DNA from 4 places in the Klebsiella sp. PL-2018 genome. Region 1 is predicted to be linked to each of the others. Evidence: predicted binding sites of a transcription regulator. Region 1 holds the regulator's gene; each other region holds the start of a gene.
What was found. The regulator Fur, encoded in region 1, represses iron uptake genes when iron is present. The targets are predictions, from matches to a motif close to ATAATAATGAGAACNACTATCAA.

Region 1 (5,973 bases):
TGGCGGTTTAACGTACCGGTGCTGTGGGAGCAGTACGATAATATCGTCGGCTGGCAAACCGTTCCGCCCTGGCCGCATCCGGCGCTGTTTATTCCGGGCGGCAACTCCCCCTACGTCACCGATGCCTACCGCGAGACTTTATTAGCTCAGTTTCCCCAGGCGCGCGCGCACGTTATCGCCGGCGCCGGGCACTGGGTGCATGCAGAAAAACCGGAGGCCGTTATCCGCGCGATCCGTCGTTATTTGACCTCTATCGCCGCGTAACTGCCTAAAATATACTCGACCGCGCGGCTTAATGCCCGCGGCCGTTGGCGCAGCCCGTCGCCTGATGTATTATGGCGCGCTGTCTGCATCGGCTATGCCCGATAGCTTGTTTCCCCCGAAGTCACTCTGAATCATGGCAAAAGAACAAACGGACCGTACGACATTAGATTTGTTCGCAACTGAGCGTCGGCCGGGTAGACCGAAAACGAATCCGCTTTCGCGCGATGAACAGCTGCGCATCAACAAACGCAATCAGCTTAAACGCGATAAGAGTCGCGGTCTGAAGCGCGTGGAGCTAAAGCTCAATGCCGATGCTGTCGATGCGCTTAATGAGCTGGCCGAAGCCCGTAACATGAACCGCAGCGATCTCATCGAAGAGATGCTGATGAACCAGCTGGCAGCCCTGCGCGACCAGGATAAAGCCTAAAACCCTCAAAAAATAAGCTTTCGTGTAGCAGAGTGTGCAGTTGGGCGTGATTGCTGTTTCCGCGCCCTTCTCAGTTCTGCTATCATTGCCCCTATCTGCGGGCATTACGCCACTACCACATCATTAAGTTTCAAGAGGTTATTTTACTCATGGCAATCATCGGCATCTTTTTTGGCAGCGACACCGGCAACACCGAAAATATTGCAAAAATGATCCAAAAGCAGCTTGGTAAAGACGTTGCTGATGTTCACGACATTGCCAAAAGCAGCAAAGAGGATCTGGAAGCTCACGATATCCTGCTGCTCGGCATTCCCACCTGGTACTACGGCGAAGCCCAGTGCGACTGGGACGATTTTTTCCCGACGCTGGAAGAGATCGATTTCAATGGCAAACTGGTGGCTCTGTTTGGCTGTGGCGATCAGGAGGACTATGCTGAATACTTCTGTGATGCACTGGGGACTATCCGCGATATCATCGAACCGCGCGGCGCAACTATCGTTGGCCATTGGCCGACCGCCGGCTACCATTTTGAAGCCTCTAAAGGCCTGGCCGATGACGATCACTTTGTTGGCCTGGCCATTGACGAAGACCGTCAGCCTGAGCTGACTAACGAACGCGTGGAAAAATGGGTAAAACAGATTTCTGAAGAACTGCACCTCGAAGAAATCAAGAATGCCTGAGTCTGAACGGCGTAATCATCAGGTTTCGCCGAATTGATAGATAAAAGCAATCAAAGTTATAGCTACAAGTTTTTAACTTTTAATCACATATCTGTACAATGTCCTCTGATTTAACGGGGTCGCGTGAAGCACTTTGTAGCGAGTGCCTCGTTTTTGACAGCATACAAGGCCCGATGCTTGCAGTTTTCATTTCACCATGGCAGTTCTATAATGAGACGCATTACATCGGGTGATTCTCTGTATTACTTCCGCTGAAGGAAGTAGATCGTTTAGCAACAGGACAGATTCCGCATGACTGACAACAATACCGCATTAAAGAAAGCTGGCCTGAAAGTGACGCTTCCGAGATTAAAAATCCTGGAAGTGCTGCAAGGACCGGATAACCATCATGTCAGTGCGGAAGACTTATACAAACGCCTGATTGATATGGGTGAAGAGATTGGCCTGGCCACCGTCTACCGCGTACTGAACCAGTTCGACGACGCCGGCATCGTCACCCGTCATAATTTCGAAGGCGGTAAATCCGTTTTTGAACTGACGCAGCAGCATCATCACGATCACCTGATTTGCCTCGACTGCGGCAAAGTGATCGAATTTAGCGATGATTCCATCGAAGCGCGCCAGCGTGAAATTGCCGCAAGGCACGGTATTCGCCTGACTAACCACAGCCTGTACCTGTACGGCCACTGCGCAGAAGGCGACTGCCGCGAAGATGAACATGCCCACGACGCGGCAGAGAAATAATCACCGCATCGTATACCGCCAAAAGCCAACCTGAAGGTTGGCTTTTTTTTGCCCGGAATCTGCCGCCTCTTTCTCTCGCGCTGCAATACGTTTACTGTCAGTGCATCCTGACGTGTACGGAGAGTCGACATGGAGCTTCGCCAGCTACGCTATTTTGTGCGCATTATTGAAACCGGCAGTATGGGCCGCGCCGCGCTTGACCTGGATATCGGCGTCTCCGCGCTTAGCCAACAGATGGCGCGCCTCGAGAACGAACTCGCCATTCGCCTGCTGCAGCGGACGTCTCGCGGCGTAATGCCGACCAGCGCCGGCCTCGCCTTCTACTCCCAGGCGCAGCTCGCGCTGCGTCACGCCGATGATGCGGTTCTCGCCGCGCGCGAGGCGCGCCTTTCCGGCCACGTCAGCGTCGGTATGGCCCCCAGCACCGCCTCCGTTCTCGGGGTGCCTTTTATTCACGCGATGCGCGAAAGCTATGCCGACGTCCGCCTGCATTTGGTCGAGAGCCTCTCCGGTAACCTTGAACGCATGATCAACACCCGCCAGCTTGACTTAGCTATCGTGTTCCAGAAGGAGAAGCTTGTGCGCTGGAGCGCCAGACCTATTCTCGAAGAGCGTCTGTTTCTGATTGGCACCCATGACGTGCTCTCTCCCCTTCCCGAAGCGAGCATCTCGCCTGGCCAGCTGGCCGCTATCCCGCTGATTATGCCAAGCCTGGGGCATGGACTGCGCGGCAGGCTGGAGGCGATCTGCCAGGAGCATGCCCTGAGCGTCGATGTGGTGGCTGAAATCGACGGCCTGGCCCTGCTGATGCGCGCCGTCCGCGACGGGCTCGGCGCCACTTTGCAGCCGGGGGCGGCAATTTCCCATCTCGACAGCGAGTCCCTGAGAGTGATCGGCGTCGACAATCCGATACTCAGTCGACCTAATTTTCTCGTCAGCCTTTCCGATGATGAGCTGACTCCGGCAGGCCTTGCGGCCCGCGTAATACTGGCGAAAGTCATGCGTCAGCTGGTTGAGTCGGGTCGCTGGCCCGGCGCCAGCCTTTACGCAAACTAAACCCCCCTTTAGCAATACGCCATAGCGTCCAGCCGGCCGTAACGCATACATTTCCATTACAAATTTAACAATCAAGCAAAGCGTAATGGAGCCATAAATGGTGGATGTACTGGTCATTGGCGGCGGCAATGCCGCGCTATGCGCCGCCTTAACCGCCCGGGAAGCTGGCGCGTCCGTACTGCTGCTGGAGGCCGCGCCGCGGGAATGGCGAGGCGGCAACTCTCAGCACACGCGGAATCTTCGCTGTATGCACGATGCTCCGCAGGATGTTTTGGTCGACAGCTATCCGGAAGAAGAGTACTGGCAGGACCTGCTGCGCGTCACCGAGGGCAACACCAACGAAGCGCTGGCGCGCCTGGTGATCCGCACCTCATCGCAGTGCCGGGACTGGATGCGCCAGCACGGGGTTAACTTTCAGCCGCCCCTCTCCGGCGCCCTGCACGTGGCCCGCACCAACGCCTTTTTTATGGGCGGCGGCAAAGCTCTTATAAATGCCTATTACCGCAGCGCGGAGCAGATGGGCGTAAAGATCCGCTACAACACGCCGGTACAGGCGCTCGAATTAGATAACGGCGAATTCATCGCCGCGCTGGCGGGCGAAGAGAGGATCGTCGCCAAAACCTGCGTCCTCGCCGCCGGCGGATTTGAATCTAACCGCGAGTGGCTGCGTGAAGCATGGGGACAGAACGAGCGCGGTGAATGGCCAGCCGATAACTTTCTCATCCGCGGCACCCGCTTCAATCAGGGCGTGCTGCTCAAGTTTATGATTGACGCCGGGGCTGACATTATTGGCGACCCCTCGCAATCCCACTGCGTCGCCATTGACGCCAGGGCGCCGCTCTACGATGGCGGCATCTGCACGCGCGTGGACTGCGTGTCGCTGGGGGTGGTCGTGAACCGCGACGCCGGGCGCTTTTATGATGAAGGGGAAGATTTCTGGCCCAAACGCTATGCCATCTGGGGCAGGCTGGTCGCCCACCAGCCGGGGCAAATCGGCTACTCGATCATCGACAGCAAAGCGATCGGCCACTTTATGCCGCCCGTTTTCCCCGGCGCCCGGGCCAATACCATTGAAGAGCTGGCTCGCCAGCTGGGGCTGGACGCGGAACGCCTGGCGCAAACCATCGCCCGCTACAATGCCGCCTGTACGCCGGGCCAGTTCGATCATACCCGGCTTGATAACTGCGCGACATCCGGCCTGACGCCGCCGAAAACCCACTGGGCGCGGCCCATCGATACCCCGCCCTACTACGGCTATGCCCTACGGCCGGGGATCACCTTTACCTACCTTGGGCTGTACGTTAATGAACGCGCCGCCGTCCATTTTGCGGGCAAGCCGAGCCGCAACCTGTTCGTCGCCGGCGAAATGATGGCCGGCAACGTGCTGGGCAAGGGGTATACCGCCGGCGTGGGCATGTCCATCGGTACGACGTTCGGACGCATTGCCGGCCAGCAGGCCGCCCGCTCGGCACAGCAGGAGACACACCATGAAATCGCTTGAAAAGCTGATCATTGACGCGCAAATCATCACCGAGTCGGAAGCGGAAGTTGAACGGGTGATGCAGGTCTGTAACGCCTGCCGCTATTGCGAAGGGTTTTGCGCCGTGTTTCCGGCCATGACCCAGCGCCTGGCTTTTGGCAAAGCGGATATAAACTACCTGGCCAACCTGTGCCATAACTGCGGCGCCTGCCTGCATGCCTGTCAGTACGCGCCGCCGCACGAGTTTGCCATTAATGTCCCGAAGGCGATGGCGGAAGTGCGCCTGGAGACCTATCAACACTATGCTCAGCCCGCGGCTTTCGGCAGCCTGTATCGTCGGGCCGGCGTAACCACGGTACTGGCGCTGGTCGGCGGGCTGATCCTCTTTCTGCTGCTGGCGATGGGGCTCAAAGGCTCCCTGCTTCATCCACCGCTGGCCGGCGATTTCTACCAGATTTTTCCCCATAACCTGCTGGCGTGGATGTTTGGCACGGTCTTCATACTGGCCATGGGGTTACTAATGGCCGGGGTGATCCGCTTCTGGCGCGAGATCTCGCCGGGTCAGCCTCAGGCCATCGACATCGCTAAAGCCTCGCATAATGCGCTCACGCTGAAGTATCTCGACGGCGGGCACGGTAAGGGCTGCAACGAGGCCGATGACGCGTTTACCCTGCTGCGCCGCCGTTTCCATCACTTTACCTTCTACGGGTTTCTGCTCTGTTTCGCCGCCACCGTGGTGGCCACGGGGTATCACTATATCGCCGGCTGGGAGGCCCCCTACCCGTTCTTCAGCGTACCGGTTGTGCTGGGCACGCTCGGCGGCATCGGCCTGCTGGTGGGCCCGGCGGGTTTGCTATGGCTGAACCTGCGCCGCTCGCCGCTGCACGGCGACCCGCGGCAAAAACCGATGGATCGCGGCTTTATTCTGCTGCTGCTGCTGACCAGCTTCACCGGCCTCGCCCTGCTGGCGGGACGAGACACCTCGTGGATGGGCATTCTGCTTGCCATTCACCTCGGCGTGGTGATGGCGCTGTTTTTGACCCTGCCATACGGAAAATTCGCCCACGGATTTTATCGCTGTGCGGCGTTACTCAAGTGGGCGATTGAGAAACGACGCGGAAAACAGGCGGCAGTCGCAGGCGACTAGTCCGCTCCTCTTACCTCTATAAAAACAAGATAAAGACAATGGAGAGCAACCCCTATGACGCAACCCTCATCGCGCGCCGGTACCTTTGGCGCCATTCTCCGCGTGACCAGCGGTAATTTTCTCGAACAATTCGACTTTTTTCTGTTTGGCTTTTACGCCACCTATATCGCCAGAA
Region 2 (5,973 bases), 2.0 Mb from region 1:
CTACCGATGCCGTCGCCGGACGTTTTAAACGGCGGGCTGGAGATCCTCAAAACCGCCGATTTACGCCAGCCGTTGACCGCCCTCGCCATGCCTTTTTTGCGCCTGTACGGTCGGCTGGACGGTCTGGTACCGCGTAAAATCATTCCGCTTCTCGATGCGCTGTGGCCCAAAAGCACGTCGATTGTCTTCGATAAAGCCGCCCATGCGCCGTTCATTTCACATCCGCAGGCGTTTTGCGCTCCGCTGATCGAACTGAAGCGTGAGATCGATAAATTTTTTTAGCGGGACGTGGTAAAAACGCAGGGTGCAGCAATACTTAGGTTGTTGCGGGGGTTGACTATTTCACGCTGGCCCCGTGACCTAAAAAAAACAACCTAATGGAGAGTAGAGGCTATGAAACTTGTTACAGGAATTGTTGCATCTCTGGTGATTGGCTCCCTGTCCTTCGGCGCGTTCGCCGCCAAGGAAATTCAAAAAGACGAAGTGGCTAAGTTGAACCTGACCAAAATCGGTTCGATTACCACCTCCAGAACAACCTCTCCGATGGATGCAAAGCGCGATCTGTCGAAAAAAGCGGATGAGCTGGGCGGCACCTATTTTGTGGTGATTGCAGGCGAGAAGAACGAGAAAACGGTTCACGCTAACGCGGACGTCTACAAGTAAGCCGGAAAGCGGGTCTCAGGACCCGCTTGCGGTATATGCCGCAGTCGGTTTCCGGAGGCAGCGCGTTGCGCCTGTCCGGGCTACTCACCCCAGAACCGTACAAATCTGTGGTCGAATCTCCCGGGTCGCGGCGTAAACGCCTTACCCGGGCTACCAAGCCCAAAACCGCACAAACTCGTAGCCCGGATAAGGCGTTAGCCGCAATCCGGGAAACCTGCCTTCACAACCCAATCAGCGCAGCGACCACCACTCCCGCAGGCAGGCTTTGCCTTCCGGGCAGCTTTTACAGCTGCCGGAGAGGCAGCCATCGGCATCTTCGGTCACTTTCACCGCTTTCCCCATCGCTTGCAGGCGGCCCAGCATGGCGTCAATCAGCGGCTGCGGCGTATTCAGGCGGACGCTGAGCTGCTTTGCCTCCATCCTCCCCTGCAGGGCCAGCATATCGCGGACTTCAATTAATGACGCCATCATCGCTCCTTAGTGGCAATCGCCCGCCGGACTCTGGCAACAGGTGGACGGCGTTTTGCGCGTCGCCAGCAGCGAGACGTCCACCCGGCTGCGCGCTCTGCGCAGCAGGCCAAAGACCACGATATTGAACAACACCACCGCCAGAATGCACACCAGGCTATAGCGCGGATGCTGGCTAAAGCTGACGGTCTGGTAGTACAGCGTAGAGAGCGAGTAAGCGATATTCAGCCCCCACAGGACGGAGAACATCATCCAGCCGCGACTCGACTCGCGGGCAATCGCCCCCATTACCGAGATGCAGGGAATATAGAGCAGGACAAAAATCAGGTAGCTGTACGCCGCAGCGGCGCTACCGAATTTGCTGCCCATGACGCCCATCGCGCCGGTTGCCATTTCGCCGTCGCCTTTACTGGCTTCGATAGGGTTGGCCAGCACGCTCAGGCTGAACGTATCTTTCAGGCTCTGCCAGGTCTCATCTACCGCGGCCAGCAGCTCGTCGCCGAGGCTAAACGTCTGCGGATTAAACGCTTCGTTCTGGATATCTTCGGCGGTGTAGAGGGTGTTCAGCGTCCCCACCACCACTTCCTTGGCCATCGCGCCGGTGAACAGCCCGACGGTCGCCTGCCAGTTATCCTCATGTACGCCAATCGGTTTAAATACCGGGGTAATCACCCGGCTGACCGACGCCAGCGCCGAGTCGTTGATGTTATCGACGATCTTACCGCTCAGCGAGAAGCTGTTCAGCGCGCTGAGGAAGATACTGACGATAACGATCACTTTACCCGCGCGCAGGACGAAGCCTTTCAGGCGCTGCCAGGTCTGGATAATCAGACTCTTCACGTGCGGAACGTGATACACCGGCAGCTCCATCACGAACGGCGACGCTTCGCCGCGCATAATGGTATGCTTCAGCATCAGTCCGGTCGCAATCGCCATCACGATCCCCAGTACGTACAGCGAGAAGACCGCCAGCGCGCCGTTCTGGCCGAAAAAGGCGGCGGCGAAGACGGCGAAAATCGCCAGCCGCGCGCCGCAGGACATAAACGGCGCCATCATAATGGTCATCAAACGTTCGCGCGGCGCATCAAGCGTACGCGCGCCCATCACCGACGGAACGTTGCAACCAAAACCGACGATTAACGGCACGAAGGATTTCCCCGGTAGCCCCAGCGCCTGCATCAGGCGGTCCATCACAAACGCCGCCCGCGCCATATAGCCAGAGTCTTCAAGGAAAGAGAGGAACAGGTACATCATGCCGATCTGCGGTACCAGCGGCAGTACGGTATTAATACCGCCGCCAATCCCCTGGGCGAGGAACACCGTCAGCCAGTCCGGGAAATGCAGGGTATAGCCAACCCACTGAATACCGTGGATAAAGATAGCCACGGAACCGGCATCAAAAATGGGCTGCAGCGCGCCGCCGATATTAATCGCCAGCAAGAACATCAGGTACATAACGAACAGGAAGACCGGCAGGCCGAGGAAGCGATTGAGGATCACTTTATCCATCGCCGCGGTAAAGCGGCTGGGCTCGGCGGTAAGGGTGTTACTGACCGCATCGCAAATGGCGGCAATGCTTTGGTAACGGGCATCGGCGATATGCAGCGCGGGGTCATCCATCTCTTCGCTCAGGTGCGCCAGGGACACGTCCAGCTTGTGGGCAGCGTCACCGGCGTAGGCGCGGCTGTAAATATCGCCTTCAAGCATCTGTAAACCCAGCCAGAGACGCTGGCGCTGCGGAATATCAGCGGCCATGGCCTGCGCCAGCTTGTCCGCCTCCCGCAGCAGCGGCTGCGGATAGTGCACCAGTTCAATAGCCTGGTTCTGCTGGTGGCGATCGATCGCCATTTTTAAGGCCTCGATACCGCGCCCGCGGGTGGAAACCAGCGGGATCACCGGGCACCCGAGACGCGCGGCCAGCGCGTCGACATCAATGCGGATCTTCTGTTTTTCCGCGATATCGAGCATATTCAGCGCGACCACGCAGGGGATGCCAAGCTCCAGCAGCTGCAGCGTCAGATAGAGGTTACGTTCCAGATTGGACGCATCGACCACGTTAATCAGCATGTCGGCGTCGCCGCTGAGAATATAGTGGCAGGCAATCTGCTCATCCAGCGAGGTTTGCGAGGAGATGGTGGTCAGGGAATACGTGCCCGGAAGGTCTACCAGCGTGACCTGATGATCGGTGGTGTTGAAACCACCCTCTTTGCGTTCAACGGTCACTCCCGCCCAGTTACCGACGCGCTGGCGCGCGCCGGTGAGCTGATTGAACAGCGTGGTTTTACCGGAATTAGGATTACCAATTAAGCCAAGGGTTAATTTTTTCATATTCATACTCTTAGTGCCGGTCAGGCATTATTGTGCAACCGCTTCCAGCTCAATTAACGCAAGATCCTTTTTACGTAATACCAGGCTAACGCGTCGGGTTTCAATATGAATAGGGTCGCCGAGCGGCGCCACGCGAACCACATTGAAAGAAGAACCCGGCAGCATCCCGAGGGACAGCAGCTTCTGCCGATACGCCGGACTAATATCGCGGGAGAAACCGGTGATTTTCCACGCACTATCAGGTGTAAATTGCATAGGACCTACTTGTTTATCGCCAACTGAAAAGAGAGTTTTCCGTATGCGCCGGAGACGCGGCGCCAGGGACCGTAGCTAACGAAGAAGAAAAAATACTCAATGCAAATAATGATAATGAGAATAGTTTTTATCATCAATACATATAATGCGGCCGTTTCGCTTTTTAAAGAGAAAATTGAGCTTTTGTTGATATTGAGCAAACTCTTTTTTCTCGCCGTCGCGGAGGTGATGATTATTCTTAATGACTAAATGTTTAATTAAAGTTTCGATAGTTAACGAAATGAAAATAATAATATCGCCGCCCGTAATTCGCGCTTATTACGACGTTATAAGAAAATACTGATGCTTGTTTGCACAATATGGCGAATGCCGGAAGAAATGCGGCCCCTTAGCAAAAGGGGCCGGAAAGAATTAACGTTTTTTACCCATTGCCGCCGCCAGCGCATCCATCATCGCGCTGTTGCCCGCAGGCTGCGCCTCGCGACCGCGAGGTTTAGCGGCCTTCGCCGCCGGGCGGTTGCCCTGAGGACGATCGTTACCGCCGCCGCGGCGCGCATTGCTGTCGCCTGGCTGTTCGTCCAGACGCATCGTCAGCGCGATGCGCTTACGCGGCAGGTCGACTTCCATCACTTTCACCTTCACGATATCGCCCGCTTTGACCACCGTGTGCGGATCTTCAACGAACTTATTCGACAGGGAAGAGATATGCACCAGACCGTCCTGGTGAACGCCGATATCAACAAACGCGCCGAAGTTGGTGACGTTGGTCACCGCGCCTTCGAGGATCATCCCCGGCAGCAGGTCGTTCATGGTCTCTACGCCATCGGCGAACTGGGCGGTTTTAAACTCAGGGCGCGGGTCGCGGCCCGGCTTCTCCAGCTCTTTGATGATGTCGGTCACCGTCGGCACGCCGAATTTCTCATCGGTGAAATCAGCGGCTTTCAGATGACGCAGTTCACTGCTGTTGCCCATTAAATCTTTCAGCGCCTGCTGAGTCGCCGCCAGAATGCGCTCCACCACCGGATACGCTTCCGGGTGCACGGTTGAAGCGTCCAGCGGGTTGTCGCCGTGGTTGATACGCAGGAAGCCCGCGCACTGTTCAAAGGCCTTCGGCCCCAGACGGCTGACCTTTAGCAGCTGCTGGCGATTCTGGAACTGGCCGTTCTCATCGCGCCAGGAGACGATATTCTGCGCCATCATGCGGGTCAGACCGGCGACGCGGGTAAGCAGCGGGACGGAAGCGGTATTCAGATCGACGCCGACGGCGTTTACGCAGTCTTCCACCACCGCGTCCAGCTTACGCGCCAGCTGGGTCTGGCTGACATCGTGCTGATACTGGCCGACGCCAATGGATTTCGGATCGATTTTCACCAGTTCGGCCAGCGGGTCCTGGAGACGACGGGCGATAGAGACCGCGCCGCGCAGGGAAACGTCGAGATCCGGGAACTCCAGCGCCGCCAGCTCGGAGGCGGAGTACACGGACGCGCCCGCTTCGCTGACGATGACCTTCTGCGCGGTCACTTTCGGGAACTGCTTCTGCACGTCGAGGAAGAAGCGCTCGGTTTCACGCGAGGCGGTACCGTTGCCGATCGCCACCAGCTCAACGTTGTACTTTTCACACAGCGCGGCAACCGCCACCGCCGCTTTTGCGGCCTGGCCGGTATGCGGGTAAATGGTATCGGTAGCCACCAGCTTGCCGGTACCGTCAACGACGGCGACTTTGACGCCGGTGCGCAGGCCCGGATCGAGGCCCATGGTGGCGCGCAGCCCGGCCGGCGCGGCCATCAGCAGGTCGTGCAGGTTGCGGGCAAAGACGTTAATGGCTTCATCTTCCGCGCGTTCGCGCACGGTCCCCATCAGCTCGGTTTCAAGGTGCATCAGCACCTTGATACGCCACGTCCAGCTCACCACGCCCTTACGCCAGCCGTCCGCCGGCGCGTTATTCAGGCGCAGACCGAGATGGTCGATAATGATTTGCTCACCGTGGCTCTCTTTCGGCGGCTCGTCGAACTGCGGGTCGGCGTTTAAAGAGAGCTGCAGCACGCCTTCGTTGCGGCCGCGGAACATCGCCAGCGCGCGGTGCGACGGAACGGTGGAGATCGGTTCATGGTGATCGAAGTAGTCACGGAATTTCGCCCCTTCCTCTTCTTTACCGCTGACGACGGTCGCCACCAGGTGGGCGTTTTTCCACAGATAGTCGCGCACTTTCGCCAGCAGGCCCGCGTCTTCAGCAAAGCGCTCCATCAGGATATAGCGCGC
Region 3 (5,973 bases), 1.8 Mb from region 1:
TAACAGGGGTAGCGCAACAAATTATTTGTAGATAACCGCAGTCCCGTGAAGGGTGTTAGGACCGGTTACGGACGTAATACGGTAAGAGGTTGCGCCCATCTCTTCCGCTTTTTGCGCCAGCTGATCTTCCAGCGAACCCAGGTTGGTCCCGGCTGAGGCGGAAACGGTACCGATTTTATGCTGACCCGCCGGCGTTGACTGAACTTCTACAGCGGCGAAGCTGGCGAAAGAGAGTGAGCTAAGAACAGCGGCGATAGCGAGTGTTTTAACATTTTTCATGATTGTTATACCTGTGCAGATGAATGTTTTTGTAGGGGGCGAACGCATTTAATTAACGATCGATAGGGAAATGATAATGTGATCCACATCACACGTCAAACTATTTTTATAACGACCGTTTAACTATTTATAAACAGCTTAAAATTCATACATATATGAATTATTTATTTTTAGAGCAACATCGCTGGTAGCACGTAAGGTTTATTTTTATAATGCCCTTTCAACAAACCAACACAGGTACAGCGGCACCATGACAACTGACGTTCAAAGTTGCACGAAAAAAAGCCGTGGCCGACCTAAAGTGTTCGACAGGGAAGCGGCGCTGGATAAGGCCATGACACTCTTCTGGCAGCACGGCTATGAAGCGACCTCTCTCGCCGATTTAGTGGAGGCGACGGGCGCAAAAGCGCCTACGCTTTACGCGGAATTTGTGAATAAAGAGGGGTTGTTTCGCGCGGTGCTGGATCGCTACATCGCGCGTTTTGCCGCCAGGCACGAAGCGCTCCTCTTTGACGAAGAGAAAAGCGTCGATCGGGCGTTACGCGACTACTTCACCGCCGTCGCGACTTGCTTTACCAGCAAAGAAACGCCGGCAGGCTGCTTTATGATTAATACCTCCGCAGCGCTGGCGGCGGCGTCCACCGATATCGCCAATACCGTTAAGTCCCGGCACGCAATGCAGGAACAGACGCTAACGCAGTTTCTCCAGCAGCGGCAGCTGCGCGGCGAGCTGCCGCCAGACGGTGACGTACGTCAGCTGGCGCAGTTCCTCAACTGCATATTACAAGGCATGTCGATCAGCGCCCGCGAAGGCGCCGACTTCACTAAAATCATGCAAATCGCCGAGACCACGCTGCGTCTGTGGCCCCAGGTTCTTCAGCGCTAAGACCTCGCTTACCGGTGGGCTCCCCACCGGTTCCCCTCCCCTTTATCCCTACATAACGCAATGTTTTCAGTCATTTATTTTGTTCATTTCGCGAGAATGATATTGATAACAATAATCAATACGGGCAAAATTCAGTCTTAAACGTTTCTGTATATTTCACCATGTAACAACCGGTACGCCCGTACCGAATAACGAAAACAACGATATCGTAAGCCCTAAATAATTCGAGTTGCAGGACATGGCGCTTGTGCCTTGATCTGCGCTAGCGCTGGCCCCGTAGGGGCGAGGCCCATGGATGGGCCGAGTAATCCGCAGTCAACACACCTGCAACTTGAAGAATGACGGGCATAAACTCATAAAAGGAATGAGCATGAACAAGCGTCTCTGGGTGCTTAACCCACTGCTGCTGGCAACCGCCCTGCCCGCCTGGGCCGCTGATGACAGCATGATCGTCAGCGCAAACCGAACGCACCGCACCGTCGCTGAAATGGCCCAGACCACCTGGGTTATCGAAGGCCAGGAAATTGAACAGCAAGTTCAGGGCGGAAAAGAATTTAAAGACGTGCTGGCGCAGCTGATCCCCGGCATCGACGTCAGCAGCCAGGGACGCACCAACTACGGCATGAATATGCGCGGCCGCGCGATCGTCGTGCTGATTGACGGCGTTCGCCTTAACTCCTCCCGTACCGACAGCCGCCAGCTGGATTCTATCGATCCGTTTAACATTGAGCATATCGAGGTGATCTCCGGCGCCACATCGCTGTACGGCGGCGGTAGTACCGGCGGCCTTATTAATATCGTCACCAAAAAGGGCCAGCAGGAGCGCCAGGTCGACCTGGAGCTGGGGAGCAAAACCGGTTTTGCCAACAGCAACGATCATGATGAACGCGTGGCGGCAGCGGTCAGCGGCGGTACCGACCACGCTTCCGGCCGTTTATCGGTCGCCTATCAGCGTTTTGGCGGCTGGTATGATGGCAATAATGATGCGCTGATCCTTGATAATACCCAGACCGGGCTTCAACATTCCGACCGTCTGGATGTGATGGGAACGGGAACCATTGAGATTGACGAGAACCGTCAGCTGCAGCTGGTAACCCAGTACTATAAAAGCCAGGGCGACGATTACGGTCTGTACCTCGGGAAAAATATGTCGGCGGTGACCGGCGACGGCAAAGCCTTTACCACCGATGGCCTGAACTCCGACCGCGTCCCCGGCACCGAACGTCACCTGATAAGCCTGCAGTATTCCGATGCCGATTTCCTCGGCCAGAATCTGGTCAGCCAGGTCTATTATCGTGATGAATCCCTGACTTTTTACCCTTTCCCTACGCTCAGCAAAGGCCAGGTCAGCAGCTTCTCCTCTTCAAAGCAGGATACCGATCAGTACGGCGCGAAGATCACCCTGAATAGCCAGCCGCTGGATGGCTGGGATCTGACCTGGGGAGTGGACGCCGACCACGAAACCTTCAACGCCAATCAGATGTTCTTCGATTTGGGCCAGTCTATATCTTCCGGCGGTCTGAATAACCAGGCTATCTACACCACCGGCCGTTATCCCGGCTACAGCATTACCAACCTGGCGCCGTTCCTGCAGTCCAGCTATGACCTGAACGACATCTTCACTATCAGCGGCGGCGTACGTTATCAGTGGACGGAAAACCGGGTCGATGATTTTGTCGGCTATGCCCAACAGCAGGATGTCGCCAGCGGCAAGGTCAGCTCTGCGGATGCCATTCCGGGCGGAAAAACCGATTACGACAACTTCCTGTTTAACGCCGGGATTGTCGCCCATCTCACCGATCGTCAGCAGACCTGGTTTAACTTCTCCCAGGGCGTTGAGCTGCCGGATCCGGGCAAATACTACGGCATCGGTAAGTACGGCGCGGCGGTCAACGGCCATCTTCCGCTTCTCTCAAGCGTGAACGTTGGCGATTCGCCGCTGCAGGGAATTAAAGTTAACTCGTACGAACTGGGCTGGCGCTACACCGGCGATAATCTGCGCACTCAGCTGGCGGCTTACTACTCGACCTCCGATAAAACGATCGTCGTTAACCGTACCGATATGACCATCGATGTGCAGTCCGATAAACGTCGTATTTATGGCGTAGAGGGCGCGGTGGACTACTACTTCCCGAACAGCGACTGGAGCGCCGGAGCTAACTTTAACGTGCTGAAATCGCGGGTGAAAAGTGACGGTAGCTGGCAGAAGTGGGACGTCACTCTCGCCTCGCCGTCAAAAGCCACCGCGTGGGTTGGCTGGGCGCCGGAGCCGTGGTCGCTGCGGGTGCAGAGCCAGCAGGTGTTTGATATCAGCGATGCCAGCGGCAATAAGCTCGACGGCTACAATACGGTAGACTTTATCGGCAGCTACGCGCTCCCTCTCGGCAAGCTGACCTTCAGCATTGAGAACCTGCTCAATGAAGATTATGTCACCCTCTGGGGCCAGCGCGCGCCGCTGCTGTATAGCCCGACCTACGGCAGCAGCTCTCTCTACGAGTATAAAGGTCGCGGACGCACCTTCGGCCTGAACTACGCTTTGAGCTTCTGATAAAAAAAGCCCCTCAGCCAGAGAGCCTGAGGGGCGAATAAAGATACACATCTTTTTTACGCTTTGTTAGTCAGAATCAGTTGGCCATTGCTGTCCAGCGGGATTTGCGTACCAGGGTCGCGATCCATACGGATTTTGCCCTGCTGGTCGCCGATTTTGTAAGTGACATCGTAGCCGAGCATTTTTTCTGATTTATCGTACACCGTTTTGCAGCGCTGCTGCGTCGTGGTGTAGGTATCCCCTTCCTGCATTGAACCCTGAATCTGGTTACCGGCATAGCCGCCGCCCAGCGCGCCCACGACGGTGGCAACGTCGCGGCCGCGTCCGCCGCCGAACTGATGGCCAATAACCCCACCGGCCACCGCGCCCAGCACGGATCCGGCGATGCGGTTTTCATCCTGCACCGGTCGACGATGGGTCACGGTGACGTTCCGGCACTCCTGACGCGGGGTTTTGACGCTCTCTTTTATCGGCGTACTGGATACTACCTGTGCATACTGCGGGCCGCGATCTAACACGTTAAGACCGGCAACGGCTGCGACGCCCAGCGCGGCAGCCACGCCAATTCCTATACCCGCCAACATTGATTTATTCACGGGACTTCCTCCTTCGTTGCTATTGCCCGTAATTTTGCAATCCAGGCATCAGGCTTGCAAATAAGAAAGCGGATGAAAAGTGCGTGAACGTGTGGCAAATCAACGGGATTCGGAGGAATCTGAGAGGGTTTCCCGGCAAGGAAAGGAGGATATTCTGGTTATGAGTCTCTTAATGCGAAAAGCAAACGGGCGGACAAAACCTTCTGGCTTTGCCGCCCAGAGACATTAATGCAGCTTCAGGCGCGGACGAATAATGCGGTTGATACGTCCTACCAGCATCATCAGGCCGGTTTTAAAGTAGCCGTGCAGCGCAATCTGGTGCATGCGATACAGAGAGATATAGACGAAGCGCGCAATGCGACCTTCGATCATCATTGAACCGCGCATCAGGTTGCCCATCAGGCTGCCCACGGTGGAATAGTTAGAGAGCGACACCAGCGAACCGTGATCTTTATAGGTATAAGCTTTCAGCGGCTTACCTTTCATCTGCGCCAGAATATTGTGCAGGGCGCAGGTCGCCATCTGGTGCGCAGCCTGAGCGCGCGGCGGGACAAAACCGCCTTCCGGGCGGGCGCAGGACGCGCAGTCGCCGATGGCGTAAATATCCGCATCGCGCGTCGTTTGCAGCGTCGGTTCGACCACCAGCTGGTTAATACGGTTAGTCTCCAGACCGCCAATCTCTTTCATAAAGTCCGGCGCCTTAATCCCGGCCGCCCAGACCATCAGGTCAGCGTTGATAAATTCGCCTTCTTTCGTGTGCAGACCGTTTGCATCGGCGCTGGTGACCATGGTTTTGGTCAATACGCGGACGCCAAGCTTGGTCAGCTCGCTGTGCGCGGCGCCGGAAATGCGCGGCGGCAGCGCGGGCAGAATACGCTCGCCAGCTTCAACCAGCGTCACGTTCAGAGCTTCGTTAGTCAGACCTTTGTAGCCGTAGCTGTGCAGCTGTTTCACCGCATTGTGCAGCTCGGCCGACAGCTCAACGCCGGTCGCGCCGCCGCCGACGATGGCGATATTCACCTTGCCGTTCGCCCCGAGGTTCGCCGAATACTTGAGGAACAGATCCAGCATTTCCTGATGGAAACGACGCGCCTGATGCGGATTATCGAGGAAGATGCAGTTCTCTTTCACGCCAGGCGTGTTGAAGTCGTTCGACGTACTTCCCAGCGCCATGACCAGCGTGTCGTACGGCAGCTTACGCTCGGGCACCAGCAGCTCGCCCTTCTCGTTATGCAGCTCGGCGAGGGTGATCGTTTTGGTTTCACGGTTAATATCCACCACCGATCCCAGCTGGAACTGGAAGTCGTGGTTACGGGCGTGAGCAAGATAGCTCAGCGCGTCTACACCTTCATCAAGTGAACCGGTCGCCACTTCATGCAGCAGCGGTTTCCACAGGTGGCTGTGGTTACGATCAACCAGCGTGATTTTGGCCTTTTTATTACGGCCCAGCTTTTTACCCAACTGGGTAGCCAGCTCCAGCCCACCGGCACCACCACCCACAATCACTATTTTTTTCAATGGCGTAGTCACGCGACCCCCTAAAATTATTAACCAATTGTTAACTAAAAGTTATACATATAACCTTTAATTAACAACAGGTTACGGCAGTGAAACCATTCAGCGAGATCGAGAATAACATGAACGGTGCATTGGTCATACCAAAA
Region 4 (5,973 bases), 1.9 Mb from region 1:
GGCTTTTTTCTCGTAGTCATCCTCGCGGGCGTCAATGCTGCCATCGAGATCGGAGAACAGTTCGGCGATCGGTTCGATACGCTCATAGTGCTGGCGCGTCGGCGCGTACAGCGCTTTCGCCTTCTCGATATCGCCCGCTTTCACCGCATCGGTAAAGGCTTTCGTGCCGCTAACCAGCTCCGCGGTCTCGGCGCTAACCCAGGCTTTATAGGCGGTAATGGCTTCACCCAGGCTGAGCAGCGCATCGGCTTTGGCAGCATCTTTGGTCGCCTCGCCGGTCACCGTCAGTTTGCCTTTCGGGTTAGTCAGCAGGCCGCAGGTCATATCATATTCACCCGGCTGCAGGTTGGCCGTCAGCTTTTGCGTAAAGCCGGGGGCGATATTCTCCCGCTCTTCCACCACCATCACCCCTTTCAGAATCTCCCACTCCAGCGCTTTCTGGCTGTGGTTCTGAATGATGAACTGGGTTTTACCCGCCTTCACGGTGACGTTCATCGGCTCGCACTGTTTGTCGGTGACGGTCACTTTGACCTGCGGAATATCGGCCGCCTGGGCGTAAAAAGCCGAACTGAACAGCGCAGCAAGCGTAAGCTGCAGCGCATTACGACGAAAATGATTCATCATGACCATCCCTTTCGATAAGTATGTTGTCACTATTGCAATCCGCGATGCCCGACTACGCTGCCCGGGATGCGGTGGTTTTTTTACCCGGCGGCGAGACGTACAGCACCAGCGCCGGGATCAAATAGATAAAGTAGACCGCCACTTCGCTGACGGTCGGCGTTTCCTGATAGCCGAAGATCCCTTCCAGCAGCGTGCCGAATAGGGTGTGCGTCGAAATGACGTTGCTCAGGTCGAAGGCGACCGCCTGGAAATGGTTCCACAGTCCGGCCTCATGAAAGGCGCGGATAGCCCCCGCGGCGAGGCCTGCGGCCACCAGTAAAATAAACAGGCTGGTCCATTTGAAAAAGACGGCGAGATTCATGCGGATGCCGCCCCAGTAGATCAGGAACCCTAAAACGATGGCCGTCGCCAGGCCGAGCATCGCGCCGATGGGCGGCCAGATTCCGACATCCTGCTGGAAAGCGGCGAGCAGGAAAAAGACCGATTCCAGGCCTTCACGCGCAACGGCGAAAAAGACCATCATCACCAGCGCCCAGCCGTGGTTATTTCCGCGCTGGAGGGCATTATCAACCGCCTGCTCAAGCTGCTGTTTGACGTTGCGCGACACCTTACGCATCCAGAACACCATCCAGGTCAGAATGCACACCGCCACCACCGCCACGATGCCTTCGAACAGCTCCTGCTCGCGCTGCGGAAACTCGCCGGTGGTTTCGTTGATAAAAATTCCGAGGCCCAGGCACAGCGCCGCCGCAAGCAGCACCCCAATCCACATGACGCCAATCCAGCTACCGCGCTGGGTGCGTTTCAGATAGCTGGCAATCAGGCTGACAATCAGCGCAGCTTCCAGGCCTTCACGTAACATGATGAGAAATGGGACAAACATGCCAACACCCTTAAATGTGAACCGCAGTCAACTGATGCAAAGATAGGTAAATATTTATGATAGTGATTATCATTACAATAATCAGAAACACAAGTGAAATGTGGAGTGAATGATGACGATTTGTAAATCAGTCGCGAACAAATAATGACTTGCGCGATTATCTCGCAGCCCAGGCCGCTCGGGGCAGGAGGACGGGATTTTTTGCGCCAGATATTTACCCGGCTGCCCAGCTGTGGCTAAATGGCGGCCTTATTGACCTGCGAAATAAACGACATGACTCAATTCTTGCACTTCCTGCTGGCGCTGGTGGTTATCCTCGCCCTTGCCTGGCTTGCCAGCTACGACCGTAAAAAAATCCGCATTCGCTATATTATCCAGTTAATTATTATTGAAGTTGCCCTGGCTTTCTTTTTTCTCCACGCCGAAAGCGGCCTGTGGCTAGTGAAAAATATCGCATCCTTCTTTGAATCACTGCTCGGCTTTGCCGCCGAAGGCACCAACTTTGTATTTGGCGGCATGAGTGAAAAAGGGCTGGCGTTTATTTTCCTTGGCGTGCTGTGCCCCATTGTCTTTATCTCCGCGCTCATCGGTATTCTTCAGCACTGGCGTATTCTGCCAATTTTTATTCGCCTGATTGGCACCCTGCTGTCAAAGGTTAACGGTATGGGTAAGCTGGAGTCCTTCAACGCGGTCAGTTCGCTGATTCTCGGTCAATCAGAGAACTTTATTGCCTATAAAGGCGTGCTCGGCGATCTCTCTTCCCGCCGCCTGTTCACCATGTCGGCCACCGCGATGTCGACGGTGTCGCTCTCCATCGTCGGCGCTTATATGAGTATGCTCGACGCGAAATACGTCGTTGCCGCGCTGATCCTGAATATGTTCAGCACCTTTATTGTGCTGTCGATCATTAACCCGACGCGTCCGGGCAGCGAGGAGGAGATCAAGCTTGAAAAACTGCATGAATCCCAGAGCTTCTTTGAAATGCTCGGTGAATATATTCTGGCCGGTTTTAAAGTCGCGATGATTATTCTGGCGATGCTGATTGGTTTTATCGCCTTAATTAGCGCCATAAATGCCCTGTTCGCCACGATATTTGGCCTGAGCTTCCAGCAGATCCTCGGCTACGTCTTTTATCCCCTGGCGTGGCTGATTGGCATTCCGCTTAGCGATGCGCTGAACGCCGGGAGTATTATGGCGACGAAACTGGTGGCCAATGAATTTGTCGCCATGATTGAGCTGCAAAAAATAGCCGCCAGCATGACGCCGCGCGGGCTGGGAATTTTATCCGTGTTCCTGGTTTCCTTCGCCAACTTTGCCTCTATCGGCATTATCGCCGGGGCGATTAAAGGCCTGAACGAGCAGCAGGGGAATATCGTTTCCCGCTTTGGCCTGCGCCTGGTGTATGGCGCAACGCTGGTCAGCCTGCTCTCCGCCAGCTTTGCGGGGCTGGTACTGTAACCGAAGCGCGTTTGGCCTGTTACCCCGGGGTAACAGGCCCGCGTAGCTATGTAGCCCGGGTAAGGCGTTAGCCGCAACCCGGGAATATCACCTGATTCAAATTAAAAATGTACGCAGACCGGCTGGTCAACGCGCATCACCGACTCCTGAGCAAAGCGTGATTTATAGGTCGTGCGCAGCGCCTCAATCCCCTCTTCGCTCTTCTCATCTTTGCCGTGAATCAGCATCAGCGCTTTGCTCTGCTCGCGCGCCACGGTACCGTCATTGCCCAGCCACTGCCCGCGCGCGTCAAAGACCGTCAGGCCATCGCGAAAGCGCGGCGTCACGTCGCGGTCAACGAACTGCTGCCACTCCTGCGCGGTAATATCCTTCCCGGCCGGACGGCTTAAGCCGAAATAAAGCGTGGTTTGCACCATGGCGTTATCCGCCGGGCAGGCGTTAGCGTCCGCCGCCGGAGCCCTCTTCGCGGCGGGCGCTACGCAGCCGCTTAATATCCCTGCCAGTACCAGCGCCACTGCACCCTGTTTGAAACTCATTTTGCTACCCTCATTGTTATTTGTGCTGAGATATCAGCGTATTTTCAAGCCATTAGCAAGAGACATAAATAACAAAGCCCGCATTACGCGGGCTTGATGGGGTTGCAGAGGCTTACTCGGCGGTCGCGCGCACCGGCGGTGCGGAGTGATAATGGGCGTCCGCTTCGGCGAAGCGTCGCTGCATCTCGGCGGAGGGCGCTTTACCCAGCAGGCTGAAGACCACAATCCCCAGGCTACCAAAGATAAAGCCTGGGATGATTTCATACAGGCCCAGCCAGCCGAACTGCTTCCAGATAATGACCGTTAAGGCGCCGATGATCATCCCGGCCAGCGCACCGTTACGGGTCATTCGTGACCACATCACCGAGAACAGCACCACCGGGCCAAACGCCGCGCCAAAGCCAGCCCATGCGTAGCTCACCAGACCCAGCACGCGGTTTTCCGGGTTGGCCGCCAGGGCGATCGCAATTAACGCGACGAGCAGCACCATAAAGCGTCCTATCCATACCAGCTCTTTCTGTCCGGCATTTTTACGCAAAAACGCTTTATACAGATCTTCAGTAATCGCGCTTGAGCACACCAGCAGCTGGCAGCTCAGGGTGGACATCACCGCCGCCAGAATCGCCGACAGCAGGATCCCGGCAATCCACGGGTTGAACAGAATCTGCGCCAGTTCGATAAAGACGCGTTCGGCGTTCTGATTAACCGCACCGGCAACGGCCGGGTTGTTATTGAAGTAGGCAATACCGAAGAAGCCGACGGAACAGGCACCCGCCAGGCAGAGGATCATCCAGGTCATGCTGATGCGACGGGCGTGAACGATGCTGTGATGCGAATCCGCCGCCATAAAGCGCGCCAGAATATGCGGCTGACCAAAATAGCCCAGGCCCCAGCCCATCAGCGAAATAATCGCCACGAAGTTCAGGCCCTTGAGCATATCAACGTTCTCAATGCTCTTTTGCTTAATCACTTCCAGGGAATCGCCAAACCCGCCGACGGAAATCACCACCATCACCGGCGTCAGGATCAGGGCGAATATCATCAGGCTGGCCTGAACGGTATCGGTCCAGCTTACCGCGAGGAAGCCGCCGACAAAGGTATAAATAATGGTTGCCGCCGCCCCGGCCCACAGCGCGGTTTCGTAGCTCATGCCAAAGGTGCTTTCAAACAGACGCGCGCCGGCCACAATACCGGAAGCGCAATAGATGGTGAAAAATAACAAAATGACCAGCGCCGAGATAATTCGCAGCACGCGGCTTTTATCTTCAAAACGGCCGGTGAAATAATCCGGCAGCGTCAGGGCGTTATTATTCGCCTCGGTATGGACCCGCAAACGCCCCGCCACCAGCTTCCAGTTAATCCATGCGCCTAACGTCAGGCCAATGGCAATCCAGCTTTCGGAAATACCGGAAATAAATATCGCCCCCGGTAGCCCCATCAGCAGCCAGCCGCTCATATCGGAGGCTCCGGCGGAGAGCGCGGTGACAAATGGGCCAAGGCTGCGGCCGCCGAGAATATAATCATCAAAGTTCTTTGTCGAGCGCCAGGCAATAAAGCCGATGAGTACCATGCCAAAAATATAAACAATAAAAGTCACCAACATGGGTGTGCTAATAGCCATGTAAAAATCTCCAGAATTTTTGTCGACAGCATCCAAATTTGTCGTTTTATCCACTACCGGAACGGGGCAATGGCCTATTGGTTGTATTGGGCGACCGTATCCTGACGGAAGCTTTGTTTTTTCACAAACGATTTAACACAGCATTTACACGAAATGCTTCCGGGACCAAACTTCATTTTGTTATAGGTTGCACTCTCTCACGTTTTTAGCGGTTGCACCACGCAAAAGTGTTAAGTGACGCATAGAAATACCTTATTAGACAGGGGATAAATACCTGCTATTTTCATCATCATTTTTAACATTCACGGCGTTTTTCTACCTGCCACACAATTCTCAATTAACAAGGTTGCACAAAGTTGCAACATGGTAGATATTTCTACGCAACCTCATCTTGGCACGAAGACGTTCTATTACAGGAGTTCCTGACATGGGCACCACCACCATGGGTGTAAAACTTGACGACGCGACGCGTGAACGCATTAAATCCGCGGCGAGCCGTATTGACCGCACGCCGCACTGGCTGATTAAACAGGCCATTTTCAACTATCTGGAAAAGCTGGAAAACGACGAGACGCTGCCGGAGCTGCCGGCGCTGCTGTCCGGCGCGGCGAACGAAAGCGATGAGGCCGGTCATCAGGCTGACGAACCTTATCAGCCCTTCCTCGATTTCGCCGAGCAGATCCTGCCGCAGTCCGTTTCCCGCGCGTCGATCACCGCCGCCTGGCGCTGGGCCGAAACCGACGCCGTGCCGATGCTGCTGGAGCAGGCTCGCCTGCCGCAGACTCTCGGCGAACAGGCGCACAAGCTCGCCTATCAGCTGGCGGAGAAGCTGCGCAATCAGAAACCCGCCA

Region 2: feoA (ferrous iron transporter A) is a predicted target of Fur. The motif match lies at 3,823-3,845, and genes of this name have one in related genera.
Region 3: MKleb_RS16355 (TonB-dependent siderophore receptor) is a predicted target of Fur. The motif match lies at 1,262-1,284, and genes of this name have one in related genera.
Region 4: efeU (iron uptake transporter permease EfeU) is a predicted target of Fur. The motif match lies at 1,564-1,586, and genes of this name have one in related genera.

The regions. Positions count from the first base shown of each region.
Region 1 is NZ_CP077673.1:1,696,537-1,702,509, reverse strand. Features, by position in the region: gene ybfF (esterase) at 1-264, shown strand, start outside; gene ybfE (LexA regulated protein) at 398-691, shown strand; gene fldA (flavodoxin FldA) at 841-1,371, shown strand; gene fur (ferric iron uptake transcriptional regulator) at 1,663-2,115, shown strand; gene tcuR (tricarballylate utilization LysR family transcriptional regulator TcuR) at 2,245-3,171, shown strand; gene tcuA (FAD-dependent tricarballylate dehydrogenase TcuA) at 3,269-4,672, shown strand; gene tcuB (tricarballylate utilization 4Fe-4S protein TcuB) at 4,659-5,798, shown strand; partial or broken gene MKleb_RS07840 (MFS transporter) at 5,853-5,973, shown strand, end outside.
Region 2 is NZ_CP077673.1:5,528,952-5,534,924, forward strand. Features, by position in the region: gene bioH (pimeloyl-ACP methyl ester esterase BioH) at 1-282, shown strand, start outside; gene MKleb_RS26155 (YdgH/BhsA/McbA-like domain containing protein) at 394-663, shown strand; gene feoC ([Fe-S]-dependent transcriptional repressor FeoC) at 895-1,131, opposite strand; gene feoB (Fe(2+) transporter permease subunit FeoB) at 1,141-3,459, opposite strand; gene feoA (ferrous iron transporter A) at 3,487-3,714, opposite strand; gene MKleb_RS26175 (Tex family protein) at 4,126-5,973, opposite strand, start outside.
Region 3 is NZ_CP077673.1:3,509,780-3,515,752, forward strand. Features, by position in the region: gene bhsA (multiple stress resistance protein BhsA) at 22-279, opposite strand; gene MKleb_RS16350 (TetR/AcrR family transcriptional regulator) at 530-1,165, shown strand; gene MKleb_RS16355 (TonB-dependent siderophore receptor) at 1,536-3,713, shown strand; gene MKleb_RS16360 (glycine zipper 2TM domain-containing protein) at 3,770-4,309, opposite strand; gene MKleb_RS16365 (NAD(P)/FAD-dependent oxidoreductase) at 4,535-5,839, opposite strand.
Region 4 is NZ_CP077673.1:3,581,206-3,587,178, forward strand. Features, by position in the region: gene efeO (iron uptake system protein EfeO) at 1-624, opposite strand, end outside; gene efeU (iron uptake transporter permease EfeU) at 677-1,507, opposite strand; gene MKleb_RS16715 (NupC/NupG family nucleoside CNT transporter) at 1,781-2,965, shown strand; gene MKleb_RS16720 (DUF3574 domain-containing protein) at 3,067-3,501, opposite strand; gene putP (sodium/proline symporter PutP) at 3,614-5,122, opposite strand; gene putA (trifunctional transcriptional regulator/proline dehydrogenase/L-glutamate gamma-semialdehyde dehydrogenase) at 5,550-5,973, shown strand, end outside.